One region of the Lonsdalea populi genome, then DNA from elsewhere that is predicted to be linked to it. Evidence: predicted binding sites of a transcription regulator. Region 1 holds the regulator's gene; each other region holds the start of a gene.
What was found. Region 1 encodes PurR, which represses purine synthesis genes. Its sites were predicted from a motif close to CANGCAAACGTTTGCNTG; they were not measured.
Positions count from the first base shown of each region.

Region 2: purM (phosphoribosylformylglycinamidine cyclo-ligase) is a predicted target of PurR. The motif match lies at 1,881-1,898, and genes of this name have one in related genera.
Region 3: purE (5-(carboxyamino)imidazole ribonucleotide mutase) is a predicted target of PurR. The motif match lies at 2,895-2,912, and genes of this name have one in related genera.
Region 4: gcvT (glycine cleavage system aminomethyltransferase GcvT) is a predicted target of PurR. The motif match lies at 2,279-2,296, and genes of this name have one in related genera.

Region 1 covers NZ_CP065534.1:1,639,907-1,644,330, reverse strand. Annotated here, with positions in the region: partial or broken gene I6N93_RS07135 (C40 family peptidase) at 392-971, shown strand; gene cydH (cytochrome bd-I oxidase subunit CydH) at 1,088-1,180, opposite strand; gene purR (HTH-type transcriptional repressor PurR) at 1,559-2,584, shown strand; gene cfa (cyclopropane fatty acyl phospholipid synthase) at 2,933-4,084, shown strand; gene I6N93_RS07115 (riboflavin synthase subunit alpha) at 4,133-4,424, opposite strand, start outside.
Region 2 covers NZ_CP065534.1:1,161,156-1,165,579, reverse strand. Annotated here, with positions in the region: gene uraA (uracil permease) at 1-936, opposite strand, end outside; gene upp (uracil phosphoribosyltransferase) at 1,104-1,730, opposite strand; gene purM (phosphoribosylformylglycinamidine cyclo-ligase) at 1,963-3,003, shown strand; gene purN (phosphoribosylglycinamide formyltransferase) at 3,000-3,638, shown strand; gene I6N93_RS05120 (ABC transporter substrate-binding protein) at 3,887-4,424, shown strand, end outside.
Region 3 covers NZ_CP065534.1:2,632,437-2,636,860, reverse strand. Annotated here, with positions in the region: gene I6N93_RS11555 (HAAAP family serine/threonine permease) at 1-739, opposite strand, end outside; gene purK (5-(carboxyamino)imidazole ribonucleotide synthase) at 1,206-2,270, opposite strand; gene purE (5-(carboxyamino)imidazole ribonucleotide mutase) at 2,267-2,776, opposite strand; gene lpxH (UDP-2,3-diacylglucosamine diphosphatase) at 2,960-3,682, opposite strand; gene ppiB (peptidylprolyl isomerase B) at 3,693-4,187, opposite strand.
Region 4 covers NZ_CP065534.1:3,162,859-3,167,282, reverse strand. Annotated here, with positions in the region: gene budA (acetolactate decarboxylase) at 1-53, shown strand, start outside; gene alsS (acetolactate synthase AlsS) at 104-1,783, shown strand; gene gcvT (glycine cleavage system aminomethyltransferase GcvT) at 2,342-3,442, shown strand; gene gcvH (glycine cleavage system protein GcvH) at 3,470-3,871, shown strand; gene gcvP (aminomethyl-transferring glycine dehydrogenase) at 3,955-4,424, shown strand, end outside.

The sequences.
Region 1 (4,424 bases):
AAAAATATGTATTAGTACCGAGAAAACAATACGTATTAATGATTTTTCACTATTCTATACTCATTAACTGCTTATTCGCGTTTTGTAATCATGCTGATTTAAGGAATACTGTGGAAATTAGGCGATCAAGAACAACCATCGGTCAGACTATAATGCGTTTAATTGTTACCTTTTTCGTATTGGTTTTTAGCCGCCTATTTTTCAGTCAGGCGATATCGGCCCACCACACACAAGACAAGAAAAAATTCCGCAACAAACCGCTGAAGACCAAAACCACCGCTGACGCCGATAACGACAAAAAACCAAACGCAGCGTAAAACAAACGCCGACCGGGACCTATTCCTCTTTAAATAAAGACGTTTCTTCCCATCACCCCATTTAAAAGGACGCCAAGAAAATCTCTCGGGACCCATTCACGCTAGCGCTAACCAAGAAAGCGCCGAAACGGGGCCACCCTGTTCGGGTGAAAGAAGAAAAGACGACCGCTGAACGTATCAGCCGCAAAAGAAAAGATGATGTCGTCGAAACCGGCGGCCTGGTGCTGAGCACGGCGCATAACAACGATCCCAACGTGCTAGAGTCGCCGTCCTCAACAAGCTGATGAACCAAATCGGCAAACCCTACCACTGGGGCGACTCATCGCCGTACACCGGTTTCGATGGCAGCGGGCTGGTCTATGCGCCTACAAAGATATTGTGAAGATCACCATTCCCCGCACCGCCAATGAAATGTTTCAATTGCGCGATGCCGCGCCTATCAAAAAAAACGAGCTGGAAAGCGACGACCTGGTCTTCTTCCGCATCAATCATCGCGGTACGACAGACCACGTGGGCGTTTATGTTGGAAACGGAAAATTCATCCAGTCTCTTCGCGACGGTTCAGATATCCAAATCAGCAAGCTTAGCGAAGACTATTGGCAGGAACACTATATCGGCGCGCGTCGGGTCGTCATGCCGCATACGGTGAGATAATCCGCAGCAGTTATTAAAATCCAAGCCGAGAAGAAATAGAAAAAGGGGCCGAAGTCCCTTTTTTGCAATCTGCCCACAAGAAAGATTTCCGGGAGCACAAATACCGGCAGTATGGCTTATGCGCCAAATACCGCAGTAAAACTGAAGGCAATAATAACGGCCAATGCCGCTACCGTCGTCAACAGGGACATTTTCAAATTGGTATCCATCACTCTCTCCTTAATTTTTCAGCACAACATTCAAGGTGGCAATGCCGGTTCAGTATAGGGGAATTGGTATCTATCAACACCCTAATGATGAATATAATGTTATGGAAAAGTGACCTTTCTGTTCCATCTCACCAGTAACGTCCGTTTATCGTTGCAAGAGTAGAATTAACGCTTTCACTTTTCGACCGGATCGGACAAAATCGCCGGTTTACTGCTGTACGAACTCCGTTGGTCGAGCATCATTTCCTAATCTTCAGGTATATCCGTCGACACCCCACCTTCTGAATGGCTCGTATCTTCAGAAAGAGAAGGATTCGCGCAGGCAAACGATTAACAAGTTACTTACTGCTGCAGGAAGTAGATTTAGGAGTCATTTAGATGGCAACGATTAAAGATGTGGCAAAGCGTGCTGGCGTTTCGACCACAACCGTATCCCACGTCATTAATAAGACCAGATTCGTCGCCGAAGAAACCAAAGCCGCCGTTCGCGCCGCCATTGACGAACTACATTATTCTCCGAGCGCGGTCGCGCGCAGCCTGAAAGTCAATAACACCAAGTCTATCGGCCTGCTGGCGACCTCGAGTGAGGCGCCCTATTTCGCCGAAATCATCGAGTCCGTCGAAAACAGCTGCTATGTTAAAGGCTATACGCTGATTCTCTGCAATTCCCATAACGATCTGGACAAACAGCGAGCCTATCTCGCCATGCTGGCGCAGAAGCGCGTGGACGGGTTGCTGGTCATGTGTGCGGAATACCCGCCTGAACTTCTGACGATGCTCGAAGGCTATCGCCACATCCCTATGGTGGTGATGGACTGGGGCCAGGCACACAGTGACTTTACCGATACTGTTATCGATAACGCTTTTGAAGGCGGATACCTCGCCGCGCAATACCTTATTGAACGCGGCCACCGGGATATCGGGGCCATCCCGGGATTGCAGGAGCGCAATACCGGCAGCGGGCGTTATCTTGGTTTCAAAAAAGCGCTCGAAGAAGCGGACATTGATATCCGTGAAGAGTGGATCGTACAGGGCGACTTCGAACCGGAATCAGGCTACAAAGCCATGCATCAGATATTGGCGCAAAAAAAACGCCCAACCGCCGTGTTCTGCGGCGGCGATATTATGGCGATGGGCGCCCTTTGCGCTGCGGATGAACTTGGGTTGCGCGTGCCGCAGGACATCTCCATCATCGGCTACGATAACGTCCGTCATTCACGCTATTTCACCCCGGCGCTGACCACCATTCATCAGCCGAAAGAACGGTTGGGGCAATCCGCGTTCGCCATGCTGTTAGACCGAATTACCAGTAAGCGTGAAACGTCCCAGGTGATTGAGGTACATCCTCGATTAATTGAGCGTCGATCCGTGTCTGACGGCCCATTCCGCGATTATCGCCGTTAGTGATTACATCTCTTTCGATTGAAATAATTACCCCCGCCTTTTCCCCTGCTTCAGCCATTTAAAACTTGTACCCTGGTTGAAGCAGTCATAAACTTGTCCCTGTCTTCTAAGACAATAACCTACGAACAAGACATACAGAGCAGTTTGCTATCCTGTCGATATAACACATTGCCTATTCTGGCTTTTGTGGCACGGATAGATGCCTTTCGTACCGGCTTTTCTCTTAATTTCCCCCCAGTCCCTTTTTCGGGGGATAGACGATGGATCACGTCCACCGACACCTTCTGCAGGTAATTTTGTCTACGCTGTTTCTTGCGGTGTTCGCTAACAGCAAGATAGGGAGAGGTTATGAGTTCATCTTGTGTGGAGGAACTGGACATCCATAACACGTCCTGGTTCCAGATTGTGAAAGAAATGTTGTCTTCGGCGGATATCGCCATCAATGGCGCTCGTCCGTTCGATATCCAGGTCAAAAATCCTGACCTCTATAAACGCGTGTTGCGAGAAGGCTCTCTCGGTCTCGGAGAGAGTTACATGGACGGCTGGTGGGAATGTGAAAGGCTCGATATTTTCTTCCACCGCGTACTCCGGGCCGGGCTTGATAATAAGCTCCCCAAACATGTTAGTGATATCGCCCGCGTTCTCATCGCCCGCCTCACCAACCTACAGTCCAAAAAACGAGCCTGGATCGTCGGAAAAGAACATTACGATCTTGGCAATGACCTTTTCTCACTCATGCTTGACCCCCACATGCAGTACTCCTGCGGTTATTGGAAGGAAGCCGAGACGCTGGAGCAGGCGCAGGAAAACAAGCTGCGCATGATCTGTGAAAAACTGCAGTTGCAGCGCGGTATGACGCTCCTGGATATCGGCTGTGGCTGGGGGGGATTATCCGAATATGCCGCCCGGCACTACGGTGTTTCCGTGACTGGGGTCACCATCTCGCGTGAACAGCAGCGACTGGCGCAGGAACGATGTCGGGATCTGGACGTTACCATCCTGCTTGAAGATTATCGTGATTTAGACCGCCAGTTTGACCGCATCGTCTCCGTTGGCATGTTCGAACACGTCGGCCCCAAAAATTACGACACCTATTTCCGCGTGGTGCGCAAAAATCTGAAACCCAAGGGGCTCTTCCTGCTGCACACGATAGGCGCGAACAAAACCGACCTGTCCGTTGACCCGTGGATTGACCGCTATATATTCCCCAACGGCTGCCTGCCATCCGTCCAGCATGTCGCGCGCGCCAGCGAGGCTTACATGGTGATGGAAGACTGGCACAACTTCGGCGCCGACTATGACCGCACGTTGATGGCTTGGCATGAGCGATTCCAGCAGCATTGGCCGGAGCTGGCCTCCGCCTACTCCGCTCGTTTCCAGCGCATGTTCAGCTACTACCTGAATGCCTGTGCCGGGGCTTTCCGGGCGCGGAATATCCAGTTATGGCAGGTGCTATTCAGCACAAATGGCGTGGAAGGCGGGATTCGCGCGCCACGTTAAGAGACCAGGTTGGCGGGGTCTATTCATTCCGCCAACCTGTCATCTCGGTCAGGCCTGAGAAGGCGTAGGAACCACGGACAGAGAAAGGTTCTGATTCGCCAGAATGCGTTCTACCGTATCGACAATCGCCTGAGTCTGCGGATCGATTTCGATGTTGATATGATCGCCCAGTCGTTTTTTGCCCAGCGTCGTGCGTTGCAATGTCTCAGGGATCAAATGCACGCAGAAGCGGCTTTTCGTCACTTCACCTACCGTCAGGCTGATGCCGTCAATGCCGACAAATCCCTTGTGCAGAATATACTTCATCAGCGTTTCGTCGGTCGGTCGGAACCAAATCTGA
Region 2 (4,424 bases), 480 kb from region 1:
CAGCACCGCCGCTCCGCCAATAACCCAGGTGCTGTAGACCTTGGTCAACGCTAATACGCCGATGTTCTCGCCATAGGTCGTGTTCGGCGTGGAACCGAAACAGCCGGAAAAAACGGTGGAGATCCCATTGGCGAACAGTGAACGATGCAGTCCGGGATCGCGCATCAAATCTTTCTTGACGATATTGGCTGTCACCACCAGATGTCCGATGTGTTCGGCTATCACCACCAGCGCGGCGGGAAGAATGGACAGCACGGCGAACCACTCAAAACGCGGCGTGTAGAATGTCGGCAGAGCAAACCAGCGGGCCTGTGCGACCGGCGTCAGATCCACCATGCCCATAAAGAAGGATAGCGCGTAACCCGCCAATACGCCGACCAGGATAGGGATGATGGCCAGAAAGCCGCGAAACATCACCGATCCCAGAATGGTGACGGCCAGCGTCGCCAGCGAGACGATCACGGCGTTGGTGTCGACGCTCGCGCCATCGGCAGGCAACAGCCCCGCCATCCCGGCCGCCACGCTGGCGAGTTCGAGACCGATTACCGCCACGATAGCGCCCATCCCCGCGGGAGGGAACATGACCGACAGCCACGCGGTCCCGGCTTTTTTGACAATCAACGCCACCAGACAGAACAACACGCCGCAAATAATGAATCCGCCCAACGCCAGCTCATAGCCCAGAGGCAGCAACAATAGCACCGGCGAGATGAAAGCAAAGCTGGATCCCAGATAGGCGGGAATTTTTCCTTTGCAGATAAGCAGATACATCAACGTGCCGATACCGTTGAACAGCAGCACGGTGGCGGGATTAATTTTAAACAGAATCGGAACCAGCACCGTGGCGCCGAACATGGCGAACAGGTGCTGCAGGCTTAACGGGAGGGTTTGTAACAACGGTGGCCGTTCACTAACGCCGATGGCGCGACGAGTCATCTTGTTATTCCTTTATCTCAGGTGTTGAAAAACAATCAGCGGAGCGGTTGTATCCGCTTGAACACAACGTCTCTCCGGGCGACCGTTCGCTCACTCACCGGCGCGAACGGCTTCCCGCAAAATAAGCCAAAAAAAAACCGGCTCTTCAGCCGGCTCATCGTCTCTGCTTATTTGGTGCCGAACAGCTTGTCGCCGGCATCGCCCAGGCCCGGCATAATGTAACCATGTTCGTTCAGCCCCTGATCGATGGATGCGGTATACAGCTCAACATCCGGATGGGCTTTCTCCAGCGCGGCGATCCCTTCCGGGGCCGCGACCAGTACCAGCAGCTTGATACGCTTGCAGCCGGCTTTCTTCAACAGGTCGATGGTGGCGATCATGGAACCGCCGGTCGCCAGCATCGGGTCAATCACCAGCGCCATACGCTCGTCGATACTGGACGCAAGTTTCTGGAAATACGGCACCGGCTCCAGCGTTTCTTCGTCGCGGTACATCCCCACGACGCTGATACGCGCGCTGGGCAGATTTTCCAGTACCCCTTCCATCATACCCAGACCGGCGCGCAGAATCGGCACAACCGTAATTTTTTTGCCCTTGATTTGGTCGATTTCGACCGGCCCGCACCACCCTTCGATGGTAACTTTCTCCATGACCAAATCTGCCGTGGCGACATACGTCAGCAGGCTCCCGATTTCCGACGCCAGCTCACGAAAACGTTTGGTGCTGATATCCTGCTCGCGCAACAAGCCCAGTTTGTGTCTGACTAGTGGGTGTTTAACCTCTACGATCTTCATTTTTCTTCTCCCCTTCGGCTACGGACGGCAAAAAAATCGCCGGATTATACCGCTTTTGCCAGCGGGAACATACGGCTGCGGCTGATCCAGATCAAACCGTTCTGGGAATTAGAGGCCTGATTTCCTAAAGGCCCCCGCCGGCACGCGCCACTCGCAAACGTTTGCTTACGCTGTTAGAATTGCCCCGCTCCATTTTCCAATCACCAAACGTAACCTTCGTGGGGACTCCGCAGTGACCGATAAAACCTCTCTCAGCTATAAAGACGCAGGCGTGGATATTGATGCAGGCAATGCATTGGTGGGACGTATCAAAGGCGTAGTGAAACAGACTCGACGCCCGGAAGTCATGGGCGGTCTGGGAGGGTTCGGCGCCCTGTGCGCCCTGCCGCAAAAATACCGTGAGCCGGTGCTGGTCTCCGGCACCGACGGCGTCGGCACAAAACTGCGTCTGGCGATGGATCTGAAACGTCACGACACCATCGGCATCGACCTGGTGGCCATGTGCGTCAATGATCTGGTCGTTGCCGGCGCCGAACCGCTGTTTTTCCTCGACTACTACGCCACCGGTAAGCTGGACGTGGACACCGCCGCCAGCGTCATCACCGGTATCGCCGAAGGATGCAAACAGTCCGGCTGCGCACTGGTCGGCGGCGAAACGGCGGAAATGCCGGGGATGTATCACGGCGAAGATTATGACGTCGCCGGTTTTTGCGTCGGCGTGGTCGAAAAATCAGAAATCATCGACGGCAGCAAAGTACAAGAAGGCGACGCCTTGATAGCATTAGCCTCCAGCGGCCCGCACTCCAATGGCTATTCGCTGGTGCGCAAGATTTTGGAATTCAGCAACACCGATCCGGCCACCGAGCTATTGGACGGCCAGCCGCTGGCCGATCGCCTGCTGGCGCCCACCAAAATCTACGTGAAATCCATCCTGTCGCTGATTGAGAAAATGGATGTTCACGCCATCTGTCATCTCACCGGCGGCGGTTTCTGGGAAAACATCCCGCGCGTACTGCCGGAAGGTATGCAGGCCACCCTCGACGAGTCCAGCTGGCAATGGCCGTCCGTCTTCAACTGGCTGCAAAAGGCCGGCAACGTCAGCCGCCATGAAATGTACCGCACCTTCAACTGCGGCGTGGGCATGATCGTCGCTCTGCCGGCCGAACAGGTAGAAGACGCGATTGCCCTGCTGAACGCCAACGGTGAAAAAGCCTGGAAAATCGGTAACATTAACCACACCGATACCGGAGAAACCGTGGTTATTAACGCATGAAAAATATCGTTGTGCTGATTTCAGGTGAAGGTACTAACCTGCAAACGCTGATCTCCGCCTGTGAACGCAGCCGCGTCAAAGGCAAGATCGTCGCCGTCTTCAGCAACAATCCCGAAGCGGGGGGATTGGCCCGTGCGCAGGACGCTCAGATTCCGACGCACGTGTTGTCCCCGACTGAAGAGGTAGACCGCGTCGCTTTTGACGCGGCGCTGGCGGACGAAATAGATAAGTATCTGCCCGATGTCATCGTGCTGGCGGGATATATGCGCATATTGAGCGCCCAGTTCGTTTCCCGCTTCGAGGGGAAAATACTCAACATTCACCCTTCCCTGCTGCCGAAGTACCCCGGGCTGCATACGCACCGCCAGGCGATGAAAAATCGCGACCGATTGCACGGCGCCTCGGTGCATTTCGTCACTGAAGCGCTGGACGGCGGGCCGATCGTACTGCAGGCGCGCGTCCCCATCTTCGACGATGACGAAGAACAGGATGTGAAGGCGAGAGTGCAGACGCAGGAGCACACTATCTATCCGCTGGCGATCAATTGGTTGCTGGAAGGCCGTTTGAAAATGAAAGATAACGAAGCCTGGCTGGACGGCATTCGCATCCCGCCGCACGGCTACGCCGCTGACTAAATCATCGTTTGCCCCGATCGCACTTGCCGACGGGGCCTATCATGAGTATTCTCCCCCGCTTTTTACCCGTTTACGATCCTGAAGCCGAGGCCGCAAGGTTCGGCAAGTCGTCATTCGGCACGAGTAATAGCTGACAGGACACGCCTGCTGTTTATAAGATACTTCTTTTGAGCGCGCTTTTTCCGCTGAGAGCCGCCATTCTGTAAAAGGGATTTTAGAGTCAGCATCCTGATTAATAGGGAAAACAAATGAAAAAACTTTTCACATTGATGATGCTCGGTTTGGCGATGTGCGCCGCCGGCATCCCCTCTCAGGCCGGAACCACACTCGACCGGGTCAACCAGACCGGCGTTCTGCGCAATGTCCTGTTTAACGACTATCCGCCGTTCAGCTACATCGATGACAATAATCAGCTGGTCGGTTTTGACGTGGACGTCGCTAAGGCCATCGCACAGAAGCTCGGCGTAAAACTGCAGTTGGCGACGCCGGGTTGGGAGGCCATCGTCGGCGGACGCTGGCAGGGGCGTTGGGACCTGTGCGTTTGTTCCATGACGCCGAACCCCGAGCGCTCAAAAGTCCTCGATTTCGCCACGCCTTACTACAGCACCTATGCCGTGCTTGTCGTGCATAAAGATGAAAAACAGATTCGATCGGCGGCGGACCTCAGCAACAAACGCGTGGGGTTGGGCCTCGGCTCCAGCTATGAAAGCTATCTCAACAAAAGCCTCGTGATTCCGGGCGGGAAGCCGATCGGTTTCCCGTTCCAAAACGTGCAGGCGGTCCCGA
Region 3 (4,424 bases), 990 kb from region 1:
GCGTGCACTTCTTCTCCGCCGCATCGCCATACTCCTTACGCTTGGCGACGGCGAAAGAAGAGATAATCGGCGAGTGGTTGAAGGAGAACACCATCACCGGGATAGCCAACCACAGCGTCGCCGGCAGGCTGCTACCGTTCACGGCGCCGGACAGCGACAACGTCTGGAATACCGACAAATTCCAGTGCGGCACGAGATAGCAGGCCAGCAGCAACAGCACGGTCAGGAACGGATATACCAGCACGCTCATCGCTTTCACGATGGTGGCTTCCCCGAATCGCACAACGAACATCAGGCACAAAATCAGCGTCAGTGCGAGCAGCGCGCGCGGCGGCGAAGGCAGGTGCAGCTGATGAGTGATGAAGCTATCGACGGTATTGGTGATCGCCACACTGTAGACCAGCAGAATGGGATAAATAGCGAAAAAGTACAGCAGGGTAATGAGATGTCCGGCCCGCGCGCCGAAATGTTCCTCCACGACCTCGGTGATGTCTTCCGCCTCTCCTTTGCCAGAGAGGACGAAACGGCACAGCGCGCGATGCGAATAGTGCGTCATCGGAAACGCGATAACCGCCATGATGATGAGCGGCAGTAAACCGCCGATACCGGCATTGATAGGCAGAAACAGCACCCCGGCGCCGATGGCCGTGCCATACAGTCCCAGCATCCAGACGGTATCGCTTTTGCGCCAGGTGGAGGCGGTGTCAAAGGCCGCGCTGCTTTCCTGAATTGAGCTCATACAACTCTCTCCTGAGCGAGTCATGCACATAAAACAGACGTCCGGCTACCACGAAGGGCCGGATGCAAGATGCAGGGGGGGCCGTCAGGACCGTGGCCGCCGGGCGACGCTGACATGGCTGCCGCAGTCAGCGGGCAATGCGGCGGATAGGGCGACGCGTGAAGGCGAGAGGCCGGGAGAATCGTTGTTAAACAGAGGAAAAATCTTCATTGCGGGAAATACATCCTTAAATACCAGTTTCCGTGAGCGCCACGGTAAGAACACGCGGTCATGGCCTTCGGGCAAAACAAGATGACCAAAAGGGCGGCGCTATTATCTCGCTAAATAAATCCCGGATGCAAACCCGTCGCCTGCAGCGAACGCCTGAAGAGGCGACGGATAAACGTGAGGTTGAAATGTTGCGTCGAAACGTTGTGCAAAAGCAGAATCGTCGCGCGGACCTCCGGGGATATCCGCGCGACCGGAATCAGGCTGACAAAATCTGCTGTGCCCACGCCAGCCCGGACTGATACTCCGGCGGCAGCATCGGCGCTAGCGCCCGGAGCGTTTTGCTCAGCAAAATAGCGTCCGGATCGCTGAGATTCAGATGCCCGACCTTGCGGCCCGGACGCACCTCTTTCTCATACCAGTGCAGATGCACCAGCGGCAGCGTCAGCCAGTCGGCATTCACGTCGGTGCCGATGAGGTTGACCATCACCGACGGCGTACTCACGACGGGAACGGGCAGCGGCAGGTTGAGTATCGCCCTTAAATGCAGCTCGAACTGACTAATAGATGCGCCGTTCTGAGTCCAGTGGCCGCTGTTGTGCACGCGCGGCGCGAGCTCGTTGATCAGCAGTTGGTCGCCGACGATAAAGCACTCCATCGCCATCACGCCGACATAGCCCAGGTGATTCAAAATGGCGGACAGCATTTTTTCAGCCTGCTGTTGCAAGGGCGCGTGCGGGTGCGCCACGCTGGTGCGCAGAATACCGTCCTGATGCAGATTGTGAGTCAGCGGATAAAACACGCAGTCGCCCTGTGCGTTACGCGCGCCGACCAGCGAGACTTCGCCAGAGAAAGGGATCCCCTGCTCGACGATGCATTCGCCGTAGCAATCCGCAGGCAGCGTAGCTTCTTCGCCGGGGCGCAGCCGCCACTGGCCGCGGCCATCGTAGCCGCCGACGCGGCGCTTGACGATGGCCAGCTTGCCCAACCGGCTAAAAATGACGGGCCAGGTGTCGTCGCTGCTCAACAATTGCCACGGCGCCGTCGCCAGCTGCAGCTCGTCCAACAGCTGTTTCTGCGTATAGCGATCGGCCAGACGCGGAAAAATATCGCGGTTGATGAACGCAGGCTGCGTCGCCAACTGGCGGGTGAGGGCGGTTTCCGGCCAGCGTTCGATCTCTGCGGTAATGACGCTGTGCTGGTAGGGGATAGACTCAGGTTCGGCGTCCAGTCCGACGGGATAGACTGCGATGCCCAGCGGTTCGCCAGCCTGACGCAACATGCGTCCCAACTGGCCGTTACCCAATACGCAGACCGGCTTCATGCATCCTCCCGCGGATCGGAATGCTGGAGCACTTCGTCGGTTTGGCGCTCACGCCAATCCGCCAGACGCATAGACAGTTCCCGGTCATGCAGCGCCAGAATCTGTGCGGCCAGCAGGGCGGCATTGGCCGCGCCGGCTTTGCCTATCGCCAGTGTCCCCACCGGAATGCCGCGCGGCATTTGCACGATGGAGTACAGGCTGTCCACACCGTTCAGCGCAGCGCTCTGAACAGGAACGCCCAGCACCGGCACCTGCGTTTTGGCGGCCAGCATGCCAGGCAGGTGCGCAGCGCCGCCGGCTCCGGCGATGATGACGTCGAAGCCGTTATCCGCCGCCGCTTCGGCAAAACGGAACAGTTTATCCGGCGTGCGGTGCGCGGACACGATTTCAACGTGGAAAGGGAGATTCAGCGTGGTGAGGATTTCTGCTGCGAACTGCATGGTGGCCCAGTCACTCTTTGAACCCATCACGATGGCGATTTTTGCCGGGGCAGCGTTGGATGACATGCCTGTAGTGCTCCTGTGAGTGTGCCTGACGCCGGTCAGTGCACAGGGTGATAAGACGCATCGCCGCCGAGTCGGCGCTCCGGCGACGAGGGCGTAGAGCATACCATGACCCCAGGGGGAGGAAAACGGTTGCGTCGCGATGAACGTCGGGGCTTAGCGTGAAAAACGAGTGGAAAACAGAATTTAGAACGGAAATGCGCGCAGCGAAATACCGTCGGGCGTGACTTTGATGACCGAGCCATCCTCATGCCAGGCGCCGAGAACGGCCCGCTGGGCGGTCTCGCCGTCGACGGTCAGCGTATGGAGCGCCGGTCGATGCGTATGACCGTGGATCATGGCCTTGACCTGAAAGTGACGCAGTCGGTCTATGACCTGCTGAGGATTGACGTCCATGATCTCGAGCGACTTGATCTGGTTAGCCTGCTGGCTGGCCGAGCGCATACGCGCGGCGATGCGTAGCCGGAGTTTCAGGGGAAGCCACAGAAACAGACGTTGAATCAGCGGGTTGTGAACGCGGCGGCGAAAACGCTGGTAGGCGGCGTCGTCGGTGCAGAGCGTGTCGCCGTGCAGCACCAGATACGCGCGGCCATACAGCGCAATTCGGTTTTCTTCCGGCAGCAGCGTCATACCGCTCTGACGAGCGAAGCGCTTGCCGATCAGGAAATCCCGGTTGCCGTGGACGAAGTAGCAGGGCACGCCCCGTTGATGCAGCTCGTACAGCGCGGCGGCGACGGTGTGGTGCAGCGGCTGCGGATCGTCATCGCCAATCCAGGCGTCGAACAGGTCGCCCAGGATGTACAGCGCGTCGGCCTGAGCCGCTTCTTCGCGTAAAAAACGCAGAAAACCGGCGGTGATAGCCGGTTCCTGTTCGCTCAGATGCAGATCGCCAATAAACAGCGTCGCCATGCAGAGAAAATTACTCGCTGACCGTGACGCTGGTCACCACGACGTCTTCCTTCGGCACATCCTGATGCATCCCGCTGCGGCCGGTGGCCACCGCTTTGATTTTGTCAACCACGTCCAAACCTTCCACGACTTCGGCGAAGACGCAGTAACCCCAGCCGTCGGCGCGTTCGGAGCGGAAGTTCAGGAAGTCGTTGTCCACCACGTTGATGAAGAACTGGGCGGTGGCGGAGTGCGGATCGTTGGTCCGAGCCATCGCCAGCGTGCCGCGGGTATTTTTCAGGCCGTTGTTGGCTTCGTTTTTGATCGGCGCTTCGGTGATTTTCTGTTCCATACCCGGAGCAAAGCCGCCGCCCTGAATCATAAAGCCATTAATCACGCGGTGAAAAAGGGTGTTGTCATAGAAGCCGTTACGGCAGTATTTCAGAAAGTTTTCAACGGTAGCCGGCGCTTTGTCCGCGAAGGTGTTGATGACGATATCGCCATGGTTGGTATGAAACGTAATCATGATAATGAATCCTACTTAGCCATAGTACAGAGAATTAAAGAAGAGGTTTACAGAGGCGGTGAGCCACCAAGAGCGCTCTTATAACATAAGTGAATGCCTGAGTCAGCAAAGGCCGCCTCGCGCGGACGCATAGCGGGGCGGCGGGGGCCATCAGCCAGCGGCGTTACACGCGCTTTTGCCGCTGCCTGGCGGAACGATCCGGAACCGGAAAACGGGGCCATTCATTCTTCGTCGCAG
Region 4 (4,424 bases), 1.5 Mb from region 1:
CCAACTTGTCCCCGGACGATCTCGATAGTGTCATCCACTCGGTGGAAAGCTAAAGTTCATCAAGGTACTGAAAAGAAAGCACAAAATGCATAGGAAAAATGTTATGGAAAATAAGGATGGTCAACAACACTGGGCTTGCGGTGCGGATCTGATCGTAAAACATCTGGAGCAGGAAGGGGTCAAATATGTTTTCGGTATTCCTGGAGCAAAAGTTGACCGCGTTTTTGATTCTCTTGTTGACTCATCGATCCAGACCATCCCCGTACGCCATGAAGCCAATGGGGCTTTTATGGCATCGGCGATCGGCCGTCTGACGGGGAAAGCGGGCGTTACGATGGTGACTTCCGGTCCGGGCTGCTCCAACCTGGTGACGGGGCTGGCGACGGCGACCTCGGAAGGCGACCCGATTGTTGCGCTGGGCGGTGCGGTGAAGCGCGCCGACCGGCTGAAGCTGACGCACCAGAGTCTGGATACCGTTAGCCTGTTCAAACCGGTCACCAAGTTCAGCGCGGAAATCCCCGTTTCCTCCGCAATTTCCGAAGTGCTGGCCAATGCGTTCCGCGCCGCCGAGTTCGGTCGTCCGGGCGCTTCATTTATCAGCCTGCCGGAAGACATCGTCAACGATCCGGTCACGAGTCCTGTGCTTGCCGCGACCCATTTGCCGACGCTGAACAGCGCGCCTTTGGCGGACGTCAAACGCGTTGCGCAGATGATCGAAAAAGCGAAAAACCCGATTCTGCTGCTGGGCCTGATGGCCAGCCAGCCGAAGAATGCGGAAGCGCTGCGCCGCCTGTTGCACCGCAGCCAGCTGCCGGTCACCAGCACCTATCAGGCCGCCGGCGTCATCGATCAGCAGCACTTCGACCATTTTGCCGGTCGCGTCGGCCTGTTCAACAACCAGGCGGGCGACAAACTGTTGCAGCAGGCCGACCTGATCATCACCGTCGGTTACAGCCCGGTCGAATACGCGCCGGCGCTGTGGAACACCGGTAATGCGACGCTGGTGCACATCGACGTGCTGCCGTCCGAACTGGAATGCGACTACCGTCCGGAACTGGAGCTGGTTGGGGATATCTGCATCACCATCGATATGCTGAACGAGCAGCTGAATTCGCCGATTAGCCTGTCTTCCGGCGCCATCAATATTCTGGAAGAGCGCCGAGAACTGCGTCATCAGCTGGCGACTCACGCCATCAACATGAACGGCTTTGCCATCCATCCGTTGCGTTTGGTTCGTGCGATGCAGGAGCTGGTGAACAAAGACGTCACGCTATGTGTCGATATGGGCAGCTTCCATATCTGGCTGGCGCGCTACCTCTACAGCTTCCGCGCGCGCCAGGTGCTGATGACCAACGGTCAGCAGACCATGGGTGTGGCGCTGCCGTGGGCGATTGCGGCCGCGCTGGTGAATCCGAACCAGAAAGTGCTGTCGGTCTCCGGCGACGGTGGCTTCATGCAGTCCAGTATGGAACTGGAAACGGCGGTTCGTCTGAACTGTAATGTCCTGCATATCATCTGGGTGGATAACGCCTACAACATGGTTGAGATTCAGGAACAGAAGAAATACAACCGCGGCTCTTGCGTCAAGTTCGGACCGATCGATTTCAAAGCCTACGCGGAAGCCTTCGGCGCGAAAGGATTTGCGGTCGAGTCGGCTGAAGAGCTGATTCCAAAACTGCATCAGGCGATGGATGTCGACGGACCGGCGGTGATCGCGATTCCGGTGGATTACTCCGACAACCACTATCTGATGGAAAACGTCAACATCGCACATCTGATCTAAGTCAGACGCGTTCGATGCGGGCGGCACATCACGGTCATGACAGACCGGCGGTGTGCCGCCTTTTTATTTGCCTGCCTACACTCACTTCCTCCCCTGATTCACGATCGCGGTCGGGCTGTCTCTTTCAACATCGCAGCAAAGCGTGATGGGGATCGCTGCGCGGCCGATTGCGTCCATCACGTCCGCCGGCTCACGGCTTTTAACCGTCTACTTCTTGCCTGAAATAATCTAATTTCACATCCTTTTTCGCATTACTTTATCTAATGTGTTTTGTTTTTGATGAATTTTGATAAATAGGGGATAATCGAAGATTTTCATCATTTTTAAGCAATAAACTGAAAAAATTAATTTAAATGTGCTGATTAACTCCTGTTTTATAGCGTAAAAGATGGGTGTGACGCTAAGAAAATCACAGTTTTATCAGACGTTATTATATAGATTTGCTTATGGCATGGCGTGTGGTTAAGAACCCACATCGGTGGTAAGTTCAAAGGAAGAGATAACGTTTGCGTTGGACGCATCCGCTGCAACCAAACACGGTTAACGTAGAGGGAAAAGATGGCAAAGCAAACCCCGCTGTATGAACAACATTTGGCCGACGGCGCCAAAATGGTGGATTTTCATGGCTGGATGATGCCGCTGCACTACGGCTCCCAGTTGGAGGAACATCACGCGGTGCGTAAGAGAGCCGGCATGTTTGATGTCTCGCACATGACTATCGTCGATTTGCACGGCGCACGCTTACGCGAGTTTTTACGTCACCTGTTGGCGAACGACGTCGCCCGGCTGACGCAGCCTGGTAAAGCGCTCTATACCGCCATGCTGACTCCCTCTGCCGGCGTGATCGACGACTTGATCGTCTACTTTCTGAAGGAAAATTTTTTCCGGATGGTGGTGAATTCGGCCACTCGCGAAAAAGATCTGGCCTGGATAGAGGAGCAGGCCAAACCGTTCATGGTGCAGATTCAGGAGCGCGACGACCTGGCGCTGATCGCGATTCAGGGGCCCTTGGCTCAGGAAAAGGTGCAGCGATTGCTGACGTCGCAGCAGCGCGAGGATACGGCGGGTATGAAGCCGTTTTTCGGCGTGCAGAGCGGCGACTGGTTTATCGCCACCACCGGATATACCGGCGAGTCCGGCTATGAAATCGCGCTGCCGAAAGCGCAGGCGATCGGTCTGTGGCAGCGGCTGCTGGCGGAGGGCGTCCAGCCCGCGGGGCTGGGCGCGCGCGATACGCTGCGTCTCGAATCCGGCATGAATCTGTACGGACAGGATATGGATGAAAGCGTTTCGCCCCTGGCGGCAAACATGGGCTGGACGATTGTCTGGGAACCGGAAGATCGTCAGTTTATCGGTCGTGAAGCGCTGGAGCGCCAGCGTGCCCACGGCACCGATCGGTTGGTCGGGCTGGTGATGACGGAAAAGGGGGTATTGCGCAACGGCCTGCCGGTGCACTTTACCGATGCCAGCGGCGCGGTTCGCGAAGGCGTGATCACCAGCGGATCGTTCTCGCCCACCCTGGGCGTCAGCATCGCGCTGGCTCGCGTCCCGCAAGGTATCGGCGAACAGGCGGTGGTGCGTATACGCCAGCGTGAAATCCCGGTACGCGTGACGAAACCTAATTTTGTCCGTGCCGGAAAAGCCCTGATTGAGATTTAACCGTTTGTCTAAAAGGAGAAGATGGCAATGAGCAATGTCCCTGCGGAATTGAAATATACCTCGTCCCATGAATGGGTCGCGGCGGACGAAGACGGCACCTATCGTGTCGGGATCACCGAGCATGCGCAGGCGCTGCTGGGCGACATGGTGTTTATCGACTTGCCCGAGGTGGGCGGCCAGTTTAACGCCGGGGATGACTGCGCCGTGGCGGAGTCGGTCAAAGCCGCGTCGGATGTCTACACCCCGTTGAGCGGTGAAGTGGTTGAGGTCAACGGCGAGCTGGAAGGCGCGCCGGAACAGGTTAACAGCGATCCTTACGGCAGCGGCTGGCTATTTCGTATTAAGCCGGCCGACGGCGCGGAATTGGACGAGCTGTTGGATGCCGCCGCTTATCAGACGCTGCTGGATGAAGAGGACGACGCGCACTAATCGTCGTATGCGCCCGGCAGGGCGCTCTTTCGGGGCGCCGTCGGCGGCGCTTGTTTGATGTGGTTTGATGTAGGAATGTCGTAATGACCCAGACTCTCAGTCAACTTGAATACCATAGCGCTTTCGTTGAACGCCATATCGGACCCTCCGCCGAACAGCAACGAGAGATGCTGGCGGCGGTCGGCGCAGAATCGCTGGATCGACTGATTCAGCAGATCGTCCCGCCGGATATCCAACTGCCCAGCCCTCCCGCCGTCGGGGAAGCCGTCACGGAACATCAGGCGCTGGCGGAGCTGAAGGCGATCGCCAGCCGTAATCAGATCTACAAAAGCTATATCGGCATGGGTTACTACGGCGTCCGGATGCCGCCGGTGATCCTGCGTAATGTGCTGGAAAATCCGGGGTGGTATACCGCCTACACGCCTTATCAGCCCGAGGTTTCCCAGGGAAGGCTCGAAGCGCTGCTGAATTTCCAACAGGTAACGCAGGACCTGACCGGTCTGCCGGTGGCGTCCGCTTCCCTGCTGGACGAGGCGACTGCGGCGGCGGAAGC